Regions from separate parts of the Leminorella richardii genome, predicted to be linked through region 2. Evidence: predicted binding sites of a transcription regulator. Region 2 holds the regulator's gene; the other holds the start of a gene.

Region 1 (8,726 bases), 1.1 Mb from region 2:
CGCTCAAAGGAAACATTCAGCATCCCAGAAGCTCGCGACGGCGTGGGGAAGCGGAAGAAAGATAAATTGATGGTGTCATGCGGCCCTCATCTGACGGCGAAGCGCCGACGTAGTTTACGCATTAGCAGAAACAGCCACGGCCAGAGCAGGCCGTTGATCAGGCTTTTCCACAGTATTTCCGGCCTGAAGGCCACGTCATGAACGGAAAACTCGCCCCAGAAGACGATAATCTCCATCACCAGCGACAGCAGCACAACGACCAGCGCCTGCTGCCAAAGCGCCAGATTGCGAAGCTGCTGGCAGCGAAAGGCAACCACGTAGGCAACGATTCCTAGCGCTAATCCCCGCACCCCAAGCGTGGCGCCTAGAGTGAGATCGCAAAGCAGCCCCAGAATAAAAGCGGTGCCCACGTTAATGCGGTGCGGCAGCGCCATCACCCAATACACCAGAATCAGCATCACCCAAGAAGGCCTAAACAGGTAAAGCTCTTCCGGCCACGGCATGGTTTGCAGTATCAGCGTCACGATAAAGGACAGCCAGATAATCCAGCGGCCCGAGCCCTGGTAGCTGTTATTCATCGCGCTCCTCGGTTAGAGCGGACTGGAGCCGGCGCTGGTGTAGGAGACGGCACGGCAGTAGGCGGTGTCGCGTTAGACGGTGGCGTCGGCGGTTCAGACTCAGGCGGTAATACCTGCGGCATCATCTGGCGCAGCCGCTCTTTAGCAATGCGCCTGACCTCTTCTGGTGGGAGCGGCGTTTCGCCATCGCGATCGGTCGGCCAAAGCAGTAGCAGGTAACGCAGACGCTGCAAAGCCACCGTTGGGTGCGCCTGAATCACCGTGCTGGCGCGCTGATCGTCAATCGCTACAGAAGAGACAACGGCTACCGGATAGCCTTCAGGGAACCGGCCGCCCAGGCCAGACGTCACCAGAACGTCGCCAACCCGAATGTCGGTATCTCGCGGTAGGTATTCAAGCTGTAAATCTTCGGTACAGCCCGCCCCCATAGCAATAACGCGAATATCGTTACGCAGCACCTGAATGGGAAGTGAGTGAGAGGTGTCACAGATGAGTAAAACGCGGCTAGTATTGCGGGCTACTGCTACAACCTGACCGACGACCCCTTTATCATTGATCACCGGCTGGCCTTCATAGACACCGTCTTGAAAGCCTTTGTCGATAACGACCTGATAGCTGTAAGGATCGGACTCCGTAGACAGCACCTGAGTAATCATCTTGTGTTCATCGCCGCGCAGCGGGGATCCCAGCAGTTCGCGCAGACGCTCGTTTTCCTGCCGAAGCTGACCGAGCAATAGCAGATCGCTGCTCTTTAACAGCATCTCTTCCCGCAGGCGCTGGTTCTCTTTCTGGAGATCTTCTCTTGACGCAAGCGTGTCGGAAACGCCGTCAAGAACGTCTCGCGGGCCGTTCGCCACGAAAAAGAAGGGACTAATGGCCGTATCCAGATAGCTGCGCACTTTAGAAAATACGCTGAGCTTGCTATCAACAATAATCAGGCTTATCGCCATGACGACGGCCAGAATAAGGCGTAGCTGTAAGGATGGCCCTCTGCTGAAAATAGGCTTCATATCGTTGGCATTATCCTTGTCGACAGGAAGGAAGCTTACGCACCTTTGGCAGGGACAATCTGACTCTCACTTTCTTTAGAAAGCAGAGAAAGCGCCCTTTCAGCCCGACGGGTTGAATAAACGGCAAAACCCAATGGTCGGTCAGATACGCCATCACTCAGGCAGCCTTAACGGGACCTGAGTGATGCTATAGACAAAGCGAGACGCTTTCACTGTCATAGAACGCGATAGAAATCAGTCTTCGCTGAACAGATCGCCGCCGTGCATATCGATCATTTCCAACGCCTTACCGCCACCGCGCGCTACGCAGGTAAGCGGGTCTTCGCCGACAACGACCGGAATACCGGTTTCTTCCATCAGCAGGCGGTCAAGATTGCGCAGCAGCGCACCGCCGCCGGTCAATACCATACCGCGCTCAGAAATGTCTGATGCCAGTTCTGGAGGACACTGTTCCAGCGCCACCATTACCGCACTAACGATGCCCGCCAGCGGCTCCTGCAGCGCTTCCAGAATCTCGTTTGAGTTCAGGGTAAAGCCGCGCGGTACACCCTCTGCTAGGTTACGCCCGCGAACTTCGATTTCGCGGACTTCGTCACCCGGATAGGCAGAGCCGATTTCATGCTTAATGCGCTCTGCGGTGGCTTCACCGATCAGTGAGCCGTAGTTACGGCGCACATAGTTGATGATAGCTTCATCAAAACGGTCGCCGCCGATGCGCACGGAAGAGGAGTAAACCACGCCGTTAAGAGAAATAACCGCCACTTCGGTCGTACCGCCGCCGATGTCGACAACCATTGAACCGGTTGCTTCAGACACGGGTAGGCCAGCGCCAATCGCCGCTGCCATTGGCTCTTCAATCAGATACACTTCACGAGCGCCTGCTCCCTGAGCGGATTCGCGAATTGCACGACGTTCAACCTGTGTTGCGCCAACCGGCACACAAACCAGCACGCGCGGGCTTGGGCGAAGAATACTGTTGCTGTGAACCTGACGAATAAAGTGCTGAAGCATCTTTTCCGTAACGAAGAAGTCGGCGATCACGCCGTCCTTCATGGGGCGAATAGCAGAGATATTGCCCGGCGTACGCCCCAGCATCTGCTTGGCTTCATGACCTACTGCCGCGACGCTCTTTTGCGTACCGACACGATCCTGACGAATGGCAACAACGGAGGGCTCATTCAGTACGATGCCCTGCCCTTTTACATAAATAAGGGTGTTTGCCGTGCCCAAGTCGATAGACAGGTCATTGGAAAACATGCCGCGAAATTTCTTAAACATACTTGAGAGTAATCCTGCAAGCTGAGACGAACTGTGAATCCGCCTACTTTACCAACCACGCGAAAAAGGCAACAGGGCGCATCAGCGTGCGCGCCTTTCGGGCATTTCGCGTGAACTCAATTCGCCTGCCGCCTAATGCGGCAAGCGTTTTTTAAACTTTTTAACCTGACAAATTGGCCGATGCAAAGGACAGAACGGCCTCGAACCAAACAGGAATAAGCAAGGCGCTCTATTCTACGTGAAAACCGCACACATTTCAGAGTTAAAATTGACGATTTTGTCGACTATTTTTTTCTTTGAAGTAGGGTATCGGCTTAGGCGAAGCAAAAAACTCACCCTGCCCGCCAACTACGCCGCGAGAAAGCAGAGTTTCCCACTCGGCGCGCGTTCTCACGCTAGCGGCCATCACCACCACGGATGTCCCCTCACAGGCGGCCATCAGGTTATCGACAAACAGCTGATTCTCAGGACGTTTGTCAATATTACGCACCAGCCCAGGGTGGAGCTTAATCACCTCCACAGGTATAGACTTCACGTACATCGAACTACTCACCACGGTTAAGCCCGCCTGAACAACGCCCAGACGGCATCCTAATCCATGCAGCAGTCGAATAACCGGCCGCAGTCGGTCGCTATATTGACAAACGTCTGCCTCTGCAAGTTCAAATATAATTCGCTTTCGCGCCGATTTTTCTCTTTCCAGCAGATGATCGCGCAGCCAAATCTGGAAGGAGTGTTTTAGCAGCGAGTCGACAGTGATCGAAACCGCAATGGTATCTTCTGGCCAGCAGTCCAACAGCGGCAAAGTTTTACTCAGTACCATTCGGTCGAACCTTTCTGCCATACCAAATTGTTGAATCAGCGGCATAAACTCGGCGGGTTGAAGCTCGTCATCACCGTCTTTGATGCGCAACAGCATTTCCCGATGGCTCAGTACATTATCTACTGTCACCGCTGGCTTGTAGTAAATATTTGGCCCGCCGCGGGATAGAGTTTGCTCTAGCAGAGTACGCCAGCAAACGCTGCCTCTAACCAGAGGCGCAGTCTGATTTTCATAAATAAACCAGCTGTTGCCTCCTTGCAGTACAGCAGCCCTCGCGGCATGTTCAGCATTGTCCATAATCTGTTCCGGCGACTGCCCTCCCTGATAGCCGCAAACGCCAATGTGGATCAGGCTGTCTTTCTCGACATTTGGAGGCAGCGGCAGGCTATCAATGGCGCTAACTAACTGGGCGGCAATACCGTCAGCATCTTTCAGAGAGCGATGGGGTAAAATAACGCTAAAGTCGTTACTGAAATAGCGCGCCAGCAGCGCTGCGGGATGGCGCATAATAAAGGTAGACAGCATGTTGACCAGCATGTACAGCAGATCGTCAACCACCGCGTTACCGTACTCCTCCACCAGTAACTCCAGCTCCGGCAGGCGCACAATCATCACTACGCCGTGGGCGCCGGGCTCTTCCAACTGGGTTGCCAGCTGATTGTCAAAAAATAGCCGGTTATTCAGACCAGTTTGCGCGTCCTGCGCGGCAAAAGAGCGAATCAGCTTATCGACCCTGACTCTCTCCTCGCCCATATTCTTCAGCTCCATCAGCAGGCGATCGATCGCCGCACTGGCGTGAACGGGCCACTCGCGAACGTCAACAGCCATGGCGTCTTCTCGCTCGCCGGACAGAATACGCCACGCGCGCGCCTCCAGCAGCTCAACCCCTTTGAACTGACGCTTAAGCCACCGCAACCACAAAAAGACAATGACAACAATAAGAGAAACCACAGCCATAACGGACAGGAAAAACGGCAGAGAAAACAGCGTGCTTAAAATAGGGTCCGCATAGGTGATATGCAGCGTAAATCCCGGATGGTTGTCTAACTCTATGTCAGTACTGCTTTCAGTATGAAAATGACGCCAGAAGTTAAGATGAGCGTCGATATGGTGAGAGTAAATCGCCTTTCCCTGCGCGTCAGTAATCGCTAGACGGCTCGCGCCGGTCGCCGACATAACTGTCGGCAATCCGTAGCTGTAGACAGCCTCGGACTGGCTGGTCAGCGCCCGATCTGCAGTCTCTATTAGCGGCTGCCAGTGGCTGTCCATCTTGTTTCCACCGACCAGATAAACGCTCAGAACACTCGTCAGCAGCGCCAGTAATACGGTTAGAAACACCAGTATGGACATAAAAACGGACAGTCTGGCGGTAAATCTCATTCCCATAGCAATTTATCTACTGCATAAAAATAAACGTCAGTGTCGCGTCTTCGCGTCCACCCATAAGCCATAACACAGACAATAAAAAGAAAACCGGACAGGAAATGAGCCTTCGCTTCCCTGCGCCTCATATATCTTAACAGTTAATTCTATTTTTGTTGGCACAACACCCTATAGATACATTTTGAGGACATATTTTCCGACGCACTTCACCCTTTTGAGTAAAAAAGGCCATATCTGCACGGGTAAAAACGCATCAGAAAGGAAAAGGTGAGGTATATCGCTCTCATGACTTCACGACGCGTATTCACAACGCATATTCGCAACGCATATTCGCAACGCATATTCGCAACAACAGAAAGTGAAGTTTGAGCTAGAGCTCATTTCCTGAGCTTTATAAGCTCGCCAAGGAGCAAATCAAAGTATGCTTGACGCGTCAACAAACCGACACTTCCGCATAACGCATTGCGTCCACAGAGACAAAAGCGAATAATGCAACCGTACCGATACGGTTTTTATACATTTTGTACCCATCGGATTTGACACGTTCCGGCAACGGCGCGCAAAAAGCGATGGGCCGCTATTATTCTACCCATAAACGCGATCAGGTAAGACTTATGGCTAAAGCACTCATTCTCGAACAGCACGACGGGCAGACTCAGGGAACAGTAAAAGAGGTTTCCCTTGAGCAGCTTCCAGCAGGAGACGTCACCGTCGATATCAACTGGTCCAGCATTAACTACAAAGACGCACTGGCTATTACCGGTAAAGGCAAAATCATCCGCGATTTCCCCATGATTCCGGGCATCGACTTTTCCGGTACAGTGCACACAAGCGACGATCCCCGCTTTCAACCAGGTCAAAGCGTCCTATTGACGGGCTTTGGCGTGGGAGAAACGCACTGGGGCGGCCTGTCTCAGCAGGCTCGCGTCAACGGTGACTGGCTTATCCCTATTCCGAAAGGATTGGATCAGCGTAAATCAATGATTATCGGTACTGCGGGGCTCACCGCCATGCTGTGCGTTATGGCGCTGGAAGACGGTGGCGTAACGCCGCAGAGCGGTGAAGTGCTGGTTACCGGTGCCAGCGGCGGCGTCGGCAGCATTGCCGTGGCGCTACTGCACCAGTTGGGCTATCAGGTTTCCGCCGTCAGCGGTCGTGTGCACAACGCCGAGTACCTGCTTTCTCTCGGCGCTGGTCTGGTTCTTGAACGTAACAGCTTTGAAGAGCCCGCCAAGCCGTTGGAAAAACAGCGCTGGGCTGGCGCAGTAGACGTCGTCGGCGGCAGCATTTTGGCCAAAGTGATCGCCCAAATGAACTATAACGGCACCGTAGCCGCCTGTGGCCTTGCCGGTGGCTTCCAACTGCCCGCCACCGTGATGCCGTTTATCCTGAGAAACGTTCGCCTACAGGGTGTAGACTCCGTCATGACGCCGCAGGATCGCCGCCTGAAGGCATGGCAACGCCTGAGTGAACTTCTGCCGGAAAGCTTCTATCAGCGCGCCACCAGCGAAATAGGTCTGGATGAAGTTGTCAAAGCGGCTAACAGCCTCATGGATGGGAAAATTACCGGACGGGTCTTGGTTAACGTCCGCTAATTCACATCACCGCCTCTTTCAGCCTGTACAAACATCGGCTGAAAGAGGGTATTTCGCCTTTTCGCACCGAAAGTGCGCACAGTCACAAAAGCGGAAACACGCCTTCTCCAATGCGAACTTCCTCTAAAAGCAACGCTCTAAGTGGCAATTGAGTAAAATTCTACAATAATTAACGGCAAAGGACGCTATCACTGAAACGTGGCAATCTGGCTAACCTATAGATAATACAACACTTTTTATCTTCCGTTGGCACAACTACCCCGTATGAACCTGAGGCCTTACCGTAAATCTTCGCTGATAAGACCAGTAAAAGGCTGCTAATTTCGGCGATATCGTTATAATGGCGCACTTTAATTTTGTCGCTACCGTCAATTTCCTACATAAGAAAGGTGACAATTGATACGCATCAGGTTATTTTTAGCGATTAGTTTCTTATTGCCGGAGATATCAGCACAATGACGAAAAAAGCGCACATTTTGCTGTTAAACGGCCCCAACCTTAATCTGCTGGGGACGCGCGAGCCCGAAAAATATGGGCATACGACGCTGACTGATATTGTCAATCGCCTAGCGGGTGAAGCTGAACGCTTGGGCGTCGATTTTTCTCACTTTCAATCCAACGCCGAACACGCTCTGATTGACGCCGTGCATCAGGCACGCGGCGCGGTGGATTTTATTCTTATCAATCCGGCCGCGTTTACTCATACCAGCGTAGCCCTGCGCGATGCGCTGCTGGCCGTCAGTATCCCGTTTATCGAAATTCACCTGTCTAACGTTCACGCTCGAGAGCCTTTCCGACACCACTCTTATCTTTCCGATATTGCGGTGGGCGTCATTTGTGGTCTCGGCGCTGACGGCTACGACTTTGCCCTGCAGGCGGCTGTTCGTCGCTTGCAATAACGTTTTCCCATTTACACACGAGAGAATACGGAATCATACCTATGGATATTCGTAAGATTAAAAAGCTGATCGAACTGGTTGAAGAATCTGGCATTAATGAGCTGGAAATCTCTGAAGGCGAAGAGTCTGTTCGCATCAGCCGCGGCCCCGTTGCGGGCAGCTACGCCGCCCCTATTCAACAGTACGCGATTCCTCAGCCTGCACCCGTCGCTCAAGCAGCGGCACCTGCCGCCGCTGCGCCTGCTGAAGCCGCGCCTGCCGCAATCAGCGGTCACGTTGTTCGCTCACCAATGGTTGGCACCTTCTACCGTACCCCGAGCCCAGACGCTAAGGCCTTCATCGAAGTCGGCCAGACTGTGGCCGTTGGCGATACGCTGTGCATCGTTGAAGCCATGAAGATGATGAACCAAATCGAGGCCGACAAAGCGGGCGTCGTTAAGGCCATCCTGCTGGAAAGCGGGCAACCGGTGGAGTTTGACGAGCCGCTCGTCATCATTGAGTAACGAGGCGAGCTTATGTCTAAAAAAATGGGCAAGATTGAGAAAGTTGTCATCGCAAACCGCGGCGAGATCGCGCTGCGTATTCTGCGCGCCTGTAAAGAGCTGGGTATTAAAACCGTTGCGGTTCACTCCAGCGCTGACCGCGATTTAAAGCACGTGCTGCTGGCAGACGAAACCGTCTGCATCGGCCCGGCTCAGTCAACCAAGAGCTACCTGAACATTCCGGCGCTGATTGCAGCGGCAGAAATTACCGGTGCCGACGCGATCCACCCCGGCTACGGCTTTTTGTCAGAAAACGCTGACTTTGCCGAGCAGGTTGAGCGTTCCGGCTTTATCTTTATCGGACCTAAAGCCGATACTATTCGCATCATGGGCGATAAAGTTTCAGCCATCAATGCGATGAAAAAGGCTGGTGTTCCCTGCGTTCCCGGTTCCGGCGGCCCCCTTGACGGCGACATGGTAAGAAACCGCGAGCTGGCCAACCAGATTGGCTATCCGGTCATTATCAAAGCCTCTGGCGGCGGCGGCGGTCGCGGCATGCGCGTCGTGCGCGGTGAAAAAGAGCTGGAAGAGTCCATCATCATGACCCGTGCGGAAGCGAAAGCCGCTTTCAACAACGACATGGTGTACATGGAGAAATTCCTTGAGAACCCACGCCAT
Region 2 (8,726 bases):
ATCCCGTTCTCCGACCCGCTGGCAGACGGCCCGACGATTCAGAGCGCGACGCTGCGCGCCTTTGCCTCTGGAGTGACGCCGTCACTTTGCTTTGACCTGCTGGCGCAGATCCGTGCACGCCATCCTGATATTCCTATTGGCCTGCTGATGTACGCCAATCTGGTGTTTACCCGCGGCATTGACGCCTTCTACGCGCGCTGTGCTGAGGTTGGCGTTGACTCAGTGTTAGTGGCCGACGTGCCGTTCGAAGAGTCTGAACCGTTTCGAACCGCTGCAATGTGTCACGGCATCGCGCCGATCTTTATCTGCCCTCCTAACGCCAGCGATGAATTGCTGCGTCAAATCGCTACACACGGGCGAGGCTACACTTATCTGCTTTCCCGTGCTGGGGTAACAGGTGCAGAAAACAAAGCCCATCAGCCCCTTGAACACCTGATTCAGGCTTTAAACGAATACCATGCCGCACCGGCGATTCAAGGCTTTGGTATCTCTGAAGCCGCTCAGGTCAAAGCGGCACTCGACAGCGGCGCTGCGGGGGCAATATCCGGCTCGGCCATTGTCAAAATCATTGAAGAGTACCACTCTCAGCCGGATGAGATGCTGCGCAGACTGGCTGACTTTGTCGCTCGACTGAAGGCAGCGACAAAAAAGTAATGAGTGCATAAGCTATATAAGTGCATACAGAAACGGGCGCATCAGCGCCCGTTCTTTCTTCTTTCTTCTTTCTTCATCCCTATACTTCTACGCCGTTCTATACATCTCTACGCCTTCTCTTGCACACTCACGACCGCAGCAGTAGGTATCACGAAGCTAAACTCACTGCCTTTACCGAGCTGGCTTTCGATTTCCAGTCGAGAGTCGTGGTGGTTAAGTGCGTGTTTTACAATAGCCAGTCCTAGGCCGCTACCGCCAGTCTGCCGAGAACGGGAAGCATCCACGCGGTAAAACCGCTCTGTTAAGTGAGAGATATGCTGTGGTTCAATGCCTGGCCCGCTGTCTTTCACGCTAAACCGTGCGCCTTTTGGCGTCAGCAGCCAGTCAACCTGAATCGCAGTGCCTTCCGGCGTGTGGTTTACCGCGTTATACACTAGGTTAGACATAGCGCTATAGAGCTGTTCCTGATTGCCATAAACACAGAGCCCCGGAGCAATATTAAAGCGAAACGACTGTCGACCTGCGCTTAACACTTCGGCCTCGCGCGCCAGCGTCTCCAGCATGGCCGGCACGTTGATCTTTTCCTTAGAGACACCGCGCGGCGCGGCTTCAATTCGAGACAGGGTCAGCAGTTGATTAACCAGAAGATCCATTCGCTCTGACTGCCCTTTCATGCTGGCCACCGCGCGCTGGCGAATTTCAGGACGCGTGTCCTCATCGTCCAGCATTTCTAAATATCCTCGAAGGACAGTCAGCGGCGTTTTCAGCTCATGGCTGGCGTTAGTAAAGAACTTCCGTCTAACTTCTTCCAACTGCCTCACCTGTGAAACGTCACGGGCGGAAATCAACATCTGCCCTTCGTCATAAGGCACAATGCGAAATTCAATGTAGCTACCGTTGTTAAATTGAAGCGTTAACGGCTGGTCAAACTGCCGTTGATTAACAAAGTCAGTAAACTGCGGATAGCGAATTAAATTGAGAATATGCTGACCGTTATCCTCCGGCCAGCGAAAGCCCAGTATGCTTTGCGCCAGACGGTTACACCAAAAAATATGCCCGCTCTCGGTGCTGAGGATAACCGCATCCGGCAGAGACTCCGCACCGCTGCGAAAGCGCTTAATGAGCGACGTCAGCTCTCGTCGACGCTGTCGATTTCGATGCTGCATTTGATAAAGCCCGTAAAACAGCGGTTCCCAGCTGCCTCTGCCGGACGGCGGCATAATGCTGCGATCCAACCACAGCCAGTGGGAAAGCTTCAGCAAATTATAAAAATGCCAGCAAAGAGCAAGGCTGACGGAAATCAGCAACAGCAGCGTCAAGTGACCAAAAAAAATGCTGAGTAACAGCGCAGGAAGGCAGAAAAGAAACAGCTCTACGATGATTTTTTTCCACGACAGGCGTTCTAGCACAGGCGGTGTCCTAATTAAAAGCGCGTTGAAAAACGATAGCCAGAGCCGCGAACGGTTTGCAGCATTTTGTCGTAGCCGCCGCTTTCCAGCGTTTTACGCAGCCGCCGGATAAACACGTCCACGGTTCTGTCCTCGACGTAAACATTAGTGCCCCACACGTGATTTAGCAGCTGTTCGCGACTATAAACTCGCTCAGGGTGGCTCATAAAAAAGTGGAGCAGTTTATATTCGGTGGGTCCCATATCGAGCGGAACTTCATCTACCATAACTCGATGGGAGGACGGATCGAGTACCAGTCCGTTAAACGCCAGCGGTTCATGCTCTGTCACCGGGGACGTTCTTCTCATGACGGCCTTGATGCGGGCAATCAACTCTTTAGGTGAAAACGGCTTAGTGACATAGTCGTCAGCGCCGGACTCCAGCCCCTGAACGCGGTCGTCCTCTTCCACTCGGGCGGTTAACATAATGATGGGGATACTGCGCGTTAGTGCTTCTCGCTTCATTGCCTTAATCAGCTGTATTCCCGAGCCTCCGGGCAGCATCCAGTCAAGAAGCACCAGATCGGGAAACGGCTCTTTTAGCTGAGCCTGTGCACTGGCTAAATCAGCGGCTTCAACCGTCTGGTAATCGTGCTGTTCCAGCACGAGAGAAATCATTTCCCTGATTGGCGCTTCGTCCTCTACAACCAGTATGCGTTTCATCATAGGGCGTTGTGCTCTTTCGCTGTTCGCTGTCATAAGCACCGTGCGGCGCTCAGGTTCATCATTGCACATCAGTATGATACAGATATATGACAGTTTTATGACGTTAACAACCGCCAGCGTCAGAATTCACCTGAAATAAGTGAAAAAGACCGCCATTTAACCCTTGGCTGCGTATAATGGCGCAGCAACGTGACTGATACTGAGAGGATTCATGCGCATTATTCACACGTCTGACTGGCATTTAGGGCAGTACTTCTTTACGAAAAGCCGAGCCGCAGAACATGAAGCCTTCTTAGACTGGCTGATTGAACGCGTTCTTATCCACTCTGTCGACGCCATTATCGTTGCCGGAGACGTGTTCGATACCGCATCGCCCCCCAGCTACGCCCGTGAACTTTATAATCAGTTTATCGTCAAACTTCAGCCTACAGGCTGTCGTCTGGTGGTGCTGGGTGGGAATCACGACGCCGTCGCCGTGCTTAACGAATCCCGATCGCTGCTGGCCTGCCTCAACGTTGACGTTATTGCTGGCGTAGCGGAAGATCCATCTCAGTCACTTTTAGTTCTCACTAACAGTGCCGATGAACCTTCCGCTCTACTGTGTGCCGTTCCGTTTATTCGTCAGCGTGACATTGTCACTAGTCAAGCCGGGCAGTCTGCGGAAGAAAAACAGCAGGGAATGCGTGCAGCAATTGCAGCCTACTATCAGCACCTCTACGAGCTAGCGCTAGAAAAAAGAGAGGCAATCGGCCGCCCTTTACCCATTATTCTCACTGGCCACTTAACGACGGTTGGCGCATCAACGTCGGATTCCGTCAGGGAGATCTATATCGGTACCCTTGATGCCTTTCCCGCACAGGATTTCCCCCCTGCTGACTATATTGCTCTGGGCCACATTCACCGACCGCAAAAGGTGGCGAACAGCGAGTATATTCGCTATTCGGGATCTCCGATCCCCCTTAGCTTCGACGAAGCTGGTCAGGAAAAAAGCGTCGTTTTGGTGGAGTTTACGCCCAACGAGTCGACCAGCATCGAGCTGCTGCCCGTTCCGGAATTTCAGCCGATGCGCTTAATCAGTGGTGATATCGATACCGTACTCAATCAGCTATCATCATTCGACTCTCATCGTGAAGAGCTGCCTACCTGGCTGGACATTGAGGTCGATACCGCCCTTTACCTAAGCGATCTGCAAAAGCGCATTCAGCTAATGGCTGACACTCTGCCAGTCGATGTACTACTGCTGCGGCGCAGTAAGTCGATGGCTCACCGCCATTTGGTGCGGCAGGAAAAAGAAACGCTGTCTGAGCTGACGGCAAGTGACGTTTTCGAGCGCAGGCTGGCGCAGGAACAGGCACAGTCTCCCGATGAAAACGCTGCGCTGCGCTATCCTCGGTTGAGGGAGATGTTTAACGGTATTCTAGAAGACGTCAGGCTCGAACGCGAACAGCGCGCCAAGGAGGAGATCAAGTGAAAATTCTCAGCCTGCGCCTCAAAAATATTAATTCCCTCAAGGGCGAGTGGAAAATCGACTTTACCCGCCCGCCCTTTTGCGACAACGCGCTGTTTGCCATTACGGGCCCAACCGGCGCAGGTAAAACCACCCTGCTGGACGCTATTTGTCTAGCTCTTTACCACAAAACGCCTCGGCTTACCGTTAGCCCAACGCAAAACGATTTGATGACAAACTACACGGCCGAGTCGCTGGCCGAAGTCGAATTCGACGTTCAGGGCGTTGGCTATCGCGCATTTTGGAGCCAGCGTCGAGCCAAAGGCCTAGCTGACGGCAACCTGCAGGCACCCAAAGTAGAGCTGGCCTACCTGAGCGACGGAAAAATCATTACTGATAAAGTTCGCGACAAGATTGACGCTATCGCGCAAATCACTGGTCTTGATTTTGGTCGCTTCACGAAGTCCATGATGCTCTCTCAGGGAGAGTTCGCCGCCTTTCTGAATGCTGAACCCAACGAACGAGCCGAGCTTTTAGAAGAGCTCACCGGTACAGAGATATATGGGCAGATATCCGAGCGGGTCTTTCTTCGCCATAAAGAAGCCAAAAGCGAGCTGGATACGCTGTACGCGCGATTTGACGGCGTTCGCACGCTGAATGACGACGAACTAAGCCAGCTACACCAGCAGGAACAGCACCTGCGCCATCAGGAAAAAACGCTAAGCCAAGATATCCAGCGCCTAACTAACGACACTCAATGGCTAGCTCAACACGATGACAACCAGCAGCAGTTAACCTCAGCACAGCAGCGGCTTACTGCCGCTCAAGAGGCACTCCGGCATCACACAGCAGAGCTAACCCGGCTACAGCACAGCGAGCCAGCAGAAAAGCTGATGCCGCTTTATCGTGAACGCCAGCGGCTTCGCGATGAAACCCTTACACTCACTCATAGTGTGGCTCAGCTGAAAACAGAAGCCGCCAGTCTTCACCAAGTCGCTGAGCAGAGCCAGCAGGCCTATGAACAAGAAGAAAAGGCGCTGGCTACCCTTCTTGCTGACCATGAGCAAACCCGGGCACTGATTGATGAGAGGGTTACTCCACTTGATCTGCGTATCTCAACTCGACGCCAAGAGCTAGAACAGTGGACGGCTCAAAAGACAGATTTAACTGTTCAGCATCAAAATGCCGTTTCCGCCCATGGGGCATTGATCTCGCGATGTGCGACCGTAGAGCAGCGGCAGCGCGAGCTGAACGACTACTTTACCCAATACAGCACCTACGCCCAGTGGGGTGAAAATCTCCCTCTCTGGCAAAGCCAGCTAGAAGATTTGGCTCAGCAGAGCGCCGAACAGGATCGACTCCATCAGGATATTCACCAACGCCGCCAAGAGCTGGCTACCGTAGAGCAATCCCTGACTCAGGCGGCAGAGGAGCAGCACCTTGAACAAGAACGCCTCATTGCTCAGCAGAGCGCCCTTGAAAGCCTACAGCAGCAGTATCAGGCCTTAACGCTTGATGACGACCTGCCCTCACTTCGACAACAGCGACTCGCTTTAGCCAGCGCGCGAGAAAAGGTTCGCGAGCTATCCCAGCTACAGCTTCGACATTCGGAAACACAGGCAAGACGCATCAGCCTTTGTGAGCGAAAGGCCCAGTTAGCAGCCAGTATCGAACAGCAAAGGGCTCAGCAGCAAACCTGTCAGCGAGCCCTTGACGATAAACAGGCTCATCTGGCAGATCTCGATACCCTTCACCAGCAGGAAAGCCTGCTGGCTCGCTTCGCTCAGGAGAGAGCCCAGCTTCAGTCTGGGAGCCCTTGCCCCCTTTGTGGCGCAACGGAACATCCTCTTGGTGCAGAAAGCGATCCGCTCGTTCACAGCAACAGCACAGAGCGGCTCGCCGTATTAAAAGCAGAAGTACAGCAGTTACATGACGACGCTATCCGCTTAATCAGCCAGATCCACGCGCAGGAAGAAGAGGCTCAAAGGCTACATGTTGAAACCGCCTCTCTGGACAGCCTTCTTGCCGATCTCCAGAACCAGTGGCTCACCCTCAGCCAAGAGTCAGAGGCAGCATTCAGCATTGATGATGAGCACGGCCTGATTGAAAGCCTTAACACACTACAACAGCGCGAACAGCTCCTCGATGAGCGCCTTCAGGCGCTGGAGCGGGGAGAAAAGGCGCTTCAACAGCACCAGTCACTGTTAAGCCAGCAAACTGCCAGCCTGAAAGAGGCTCAGCTGCGTGTAACGCTGCTGACGCAGGACGTTGCCCACAGCAAACAGCAGTGCCAGCAGTCGGAAGATCTATTCAAAGCATTAGAACACACCTACCAGCATCGACTGACACAGCTCCGCCAGCAGCTGGAAACATTTACACTGTCCCTGCCTTCTGCCGAAAATGCGACCTCATGGCTTACATTACGCAGAAACGAGTGGCAACAGTGGCAGACAAACCGTGCAGAATTCACTGCGGTGGAACAGCAGGCAGCAGCGATAAATGCCGAAATAAGCGGGCTACAGAGCCAGCTATCGCTTATAGCAACGCGCCTGCATGACGTCGAAGCTCAATACTGTACCTGCCGTGATAACGTTGAGCGCCTCATTCAAGAACGCCAGCAGATATTTGGCGAGCAATCAGTAACTCAAGCCTTACGCCAGATGGCTGAAGCGCGTTCTGAACGTGAACAGTCCTTAACGCAGCGCCGTCAACTCGCCCAGCGCAGTCACAGTGAGCGTCAGTCCCTTATTGGGCGACTGTCGGCTCTCGAACAGCAGTTCCAACAGCACCAAGAGCTGCAACAGCGGCAGGAACAGCATTTTCATCAAGCTATTGTAGACAGCGCGTTTAGCGATGAGTCCGCCTTTTTAGCAGCTTGCCTCAGCGATGAAGAACGGCAGTCACTCAGTTTGTTAAAAGAACGCCTGACAACGGAGCTCACTCAAGCCTCCGCCCTCGCTCAGTCAGCCGAACAGCGTCTTCAGCAGCATCTAACGGCTCGCCCGGCGCATCTTGCTCAGGATGAAACGCGTCAGGAACTTGCTCAGCGCATTACTCTACTTTCTCAAGAGCTTCGCGCTAACGGGGTTCTTCAGGGGGAAGTAAAGCAAAAACTGGCTGAAGATATTCTCTCCCGCGAACGTCAGGGAGAACTACAGAAGCTTATCGCCCACCATCAGCAATCCTTGGACGATTGGGCGATGCTCAATGCGCTTATTGGTGCCAGCGACGGTGCCAAGTTTCGCCGCTTTGCTCAGGGGTTAACGCTTGATCATCTGATATATCTGGCTAACCGCCAGCTCGACAGGCTTCACGGGCGCTATCAGCTTCAGCGAAAAGAGGACGGCGCACTGGAAATGCAGGTGATTGACACTTGGCAGGCAGACAGCGTGCGCGATACTCGCACCCTCTCTGGCGGGGAAAGCTTTCTAGTCAGTCTGGCTCTGGCGCTGGCGCTCTCCGATCTGGTTAGTCATAAAACCCGCATCGACTCACTGTTTCTTGACGAAGGATTTGGCACGCTGGACAGCGAAACCTTGGACATCGCGCTGGACGCGCTGGACAACCTCAATGCCAGTGGAAAAACCATAGGCGTCATTAGCCATGTTGATGCCATGAAAGAGCGGATCCCAGTACAAATCAACGTGAAGAAGATAAATGGACTCGGCGTCAGTAAATTGGATGACAGGTTCAAAAATTAGCGGATTACGCCAAACTCAACGGTAAAAGTGCGGCACCGCACGCCACGATTGGGTATGATGGTAACCATGTTTATACAGAGCGCTGCTCTCTTTGAAGAAAATGGAAATAAGTATGTTGTGGTTTAAAAACGTTATGATTTATCGCCTCAGCCGTGATGTGTCTCTGTCAGCGGATGAGATGGAAAAGCAGCTCAAACCGTTAACCTTCACCCCCTGCGGCAGCCAGGATATGGCAAAAACGGGATGGGTTTCTCCTTTGGGTTCAGACAGCGACGCTCTGACACACACCGCCGGTAACCAAATTCTTATCGTCGCTCGCAAAGAAGAAAAGATTCTGCCTGCGCCGGTCATTAAGCAGGCGCTTAACGCAAAAATTGCCCAGCTTGAAGCAGAACAGCACCGCAAGCTGAAAAAGACAGAAAAAGATGCTCTGAAAGACGAAGTCTTGCACACTCTCCTGCCTCGCGCCTTTAGCCGCTTTAACCAGACCAGCCTGTGGATCGATACGGTAAACGGCCTGATCATGATCGACGCCGCCAGTGCCAAGCGCGCTGAAGATACGCTAGCGCTGCTGCGCAAGAGCCTTGGCTCACTGCCGGTTGTCCCACTCACGATGGAAAGCCCGATCGAACTGACGCTAACTGAATGGGTCCGTTCAGGATCGCTACCTGCTGGATTTACGCTACAGGATGAAGCCGAACTCAAAGCACTGCTTGAAGGCGGCGGCGTGATCCGCTGCAAAGCACAGGAGCTGGTCAGTGATGAAATCGCCGCCCACATTGAAGCGGGCAAATTGGTCACCAAACTGGCT

The links. Region 2 encodes PhoB, which activates phosphate uptake and scavenging genes when phosphate is short. Its sites were predicted from a motif close to CTGTCATAAAACTGNCNNAT; they were not measured.
Region 1: acuI (acrylyl-CoA reductase (NADPH)) is a predicted target of PhoB. The motif match lies at 5,503-5,522, and genes of this name have one in related genera.

What each region holds. Positions count from the first base shown of each region.
Region 1 covers NZ_LS483470.1:3,133,236-3,141,961, forward strand. The annotation lists partial or broken gene DQM29_RS14330 (Maf family protein) at 1-79, opposite strand, end outside; gene mreD (rod shape-determining protein MreD) at 87-578, opposite strand; gene mreC (rod shape-determining protein MreC) at 575-1,588, opposite strand; gene mreB (rod shape-determining protein MreB) at 1,823-2,866, opposite strand; gene csrD (RNase E specificity factor CsrD) at 3,129-5,069, opposite strand; gene acuI (acrylyl-CoA reductase (NADPH)) at 5,687-6,667, shown strand; gene aroQ (type II 3-dehydroquinate dehydratase) at 7,123-7,566, shown strand; gene accB (acetyl-CoA carboxylase biotin carboxyl carrier protein) at 7,608-8,069, shown strand; gene accC (acetyl-CoA carboxylase biotin carboxylase subunit) at 8,094-8,726, shown strand, end outside.
Region 2 covers NZ_LS483470.1:2,047,877-2,056,602, forward strand. The annotation lists gene trpA (tryptophan synthase subunit alpha) at 1-654, shown strand, start outside; gene phoR (phosphate regulon sensor histidine kinase PhoR) at 762-2,063, opposite strand; gene phoB (phosphate regulon transcriptional regulator PhoB) at 2,078-2,767, opposite strand; gene sbcD (exonuclease subunit SbcD) at 2,979-4,238, shown strand; gene DQM29_RS09445 (AAA family ATPase) at 4,235-7,915, shown strand; gene rdgC (recombination-associated protein RdgC) at 8,028-8,726, shown strand, end outside.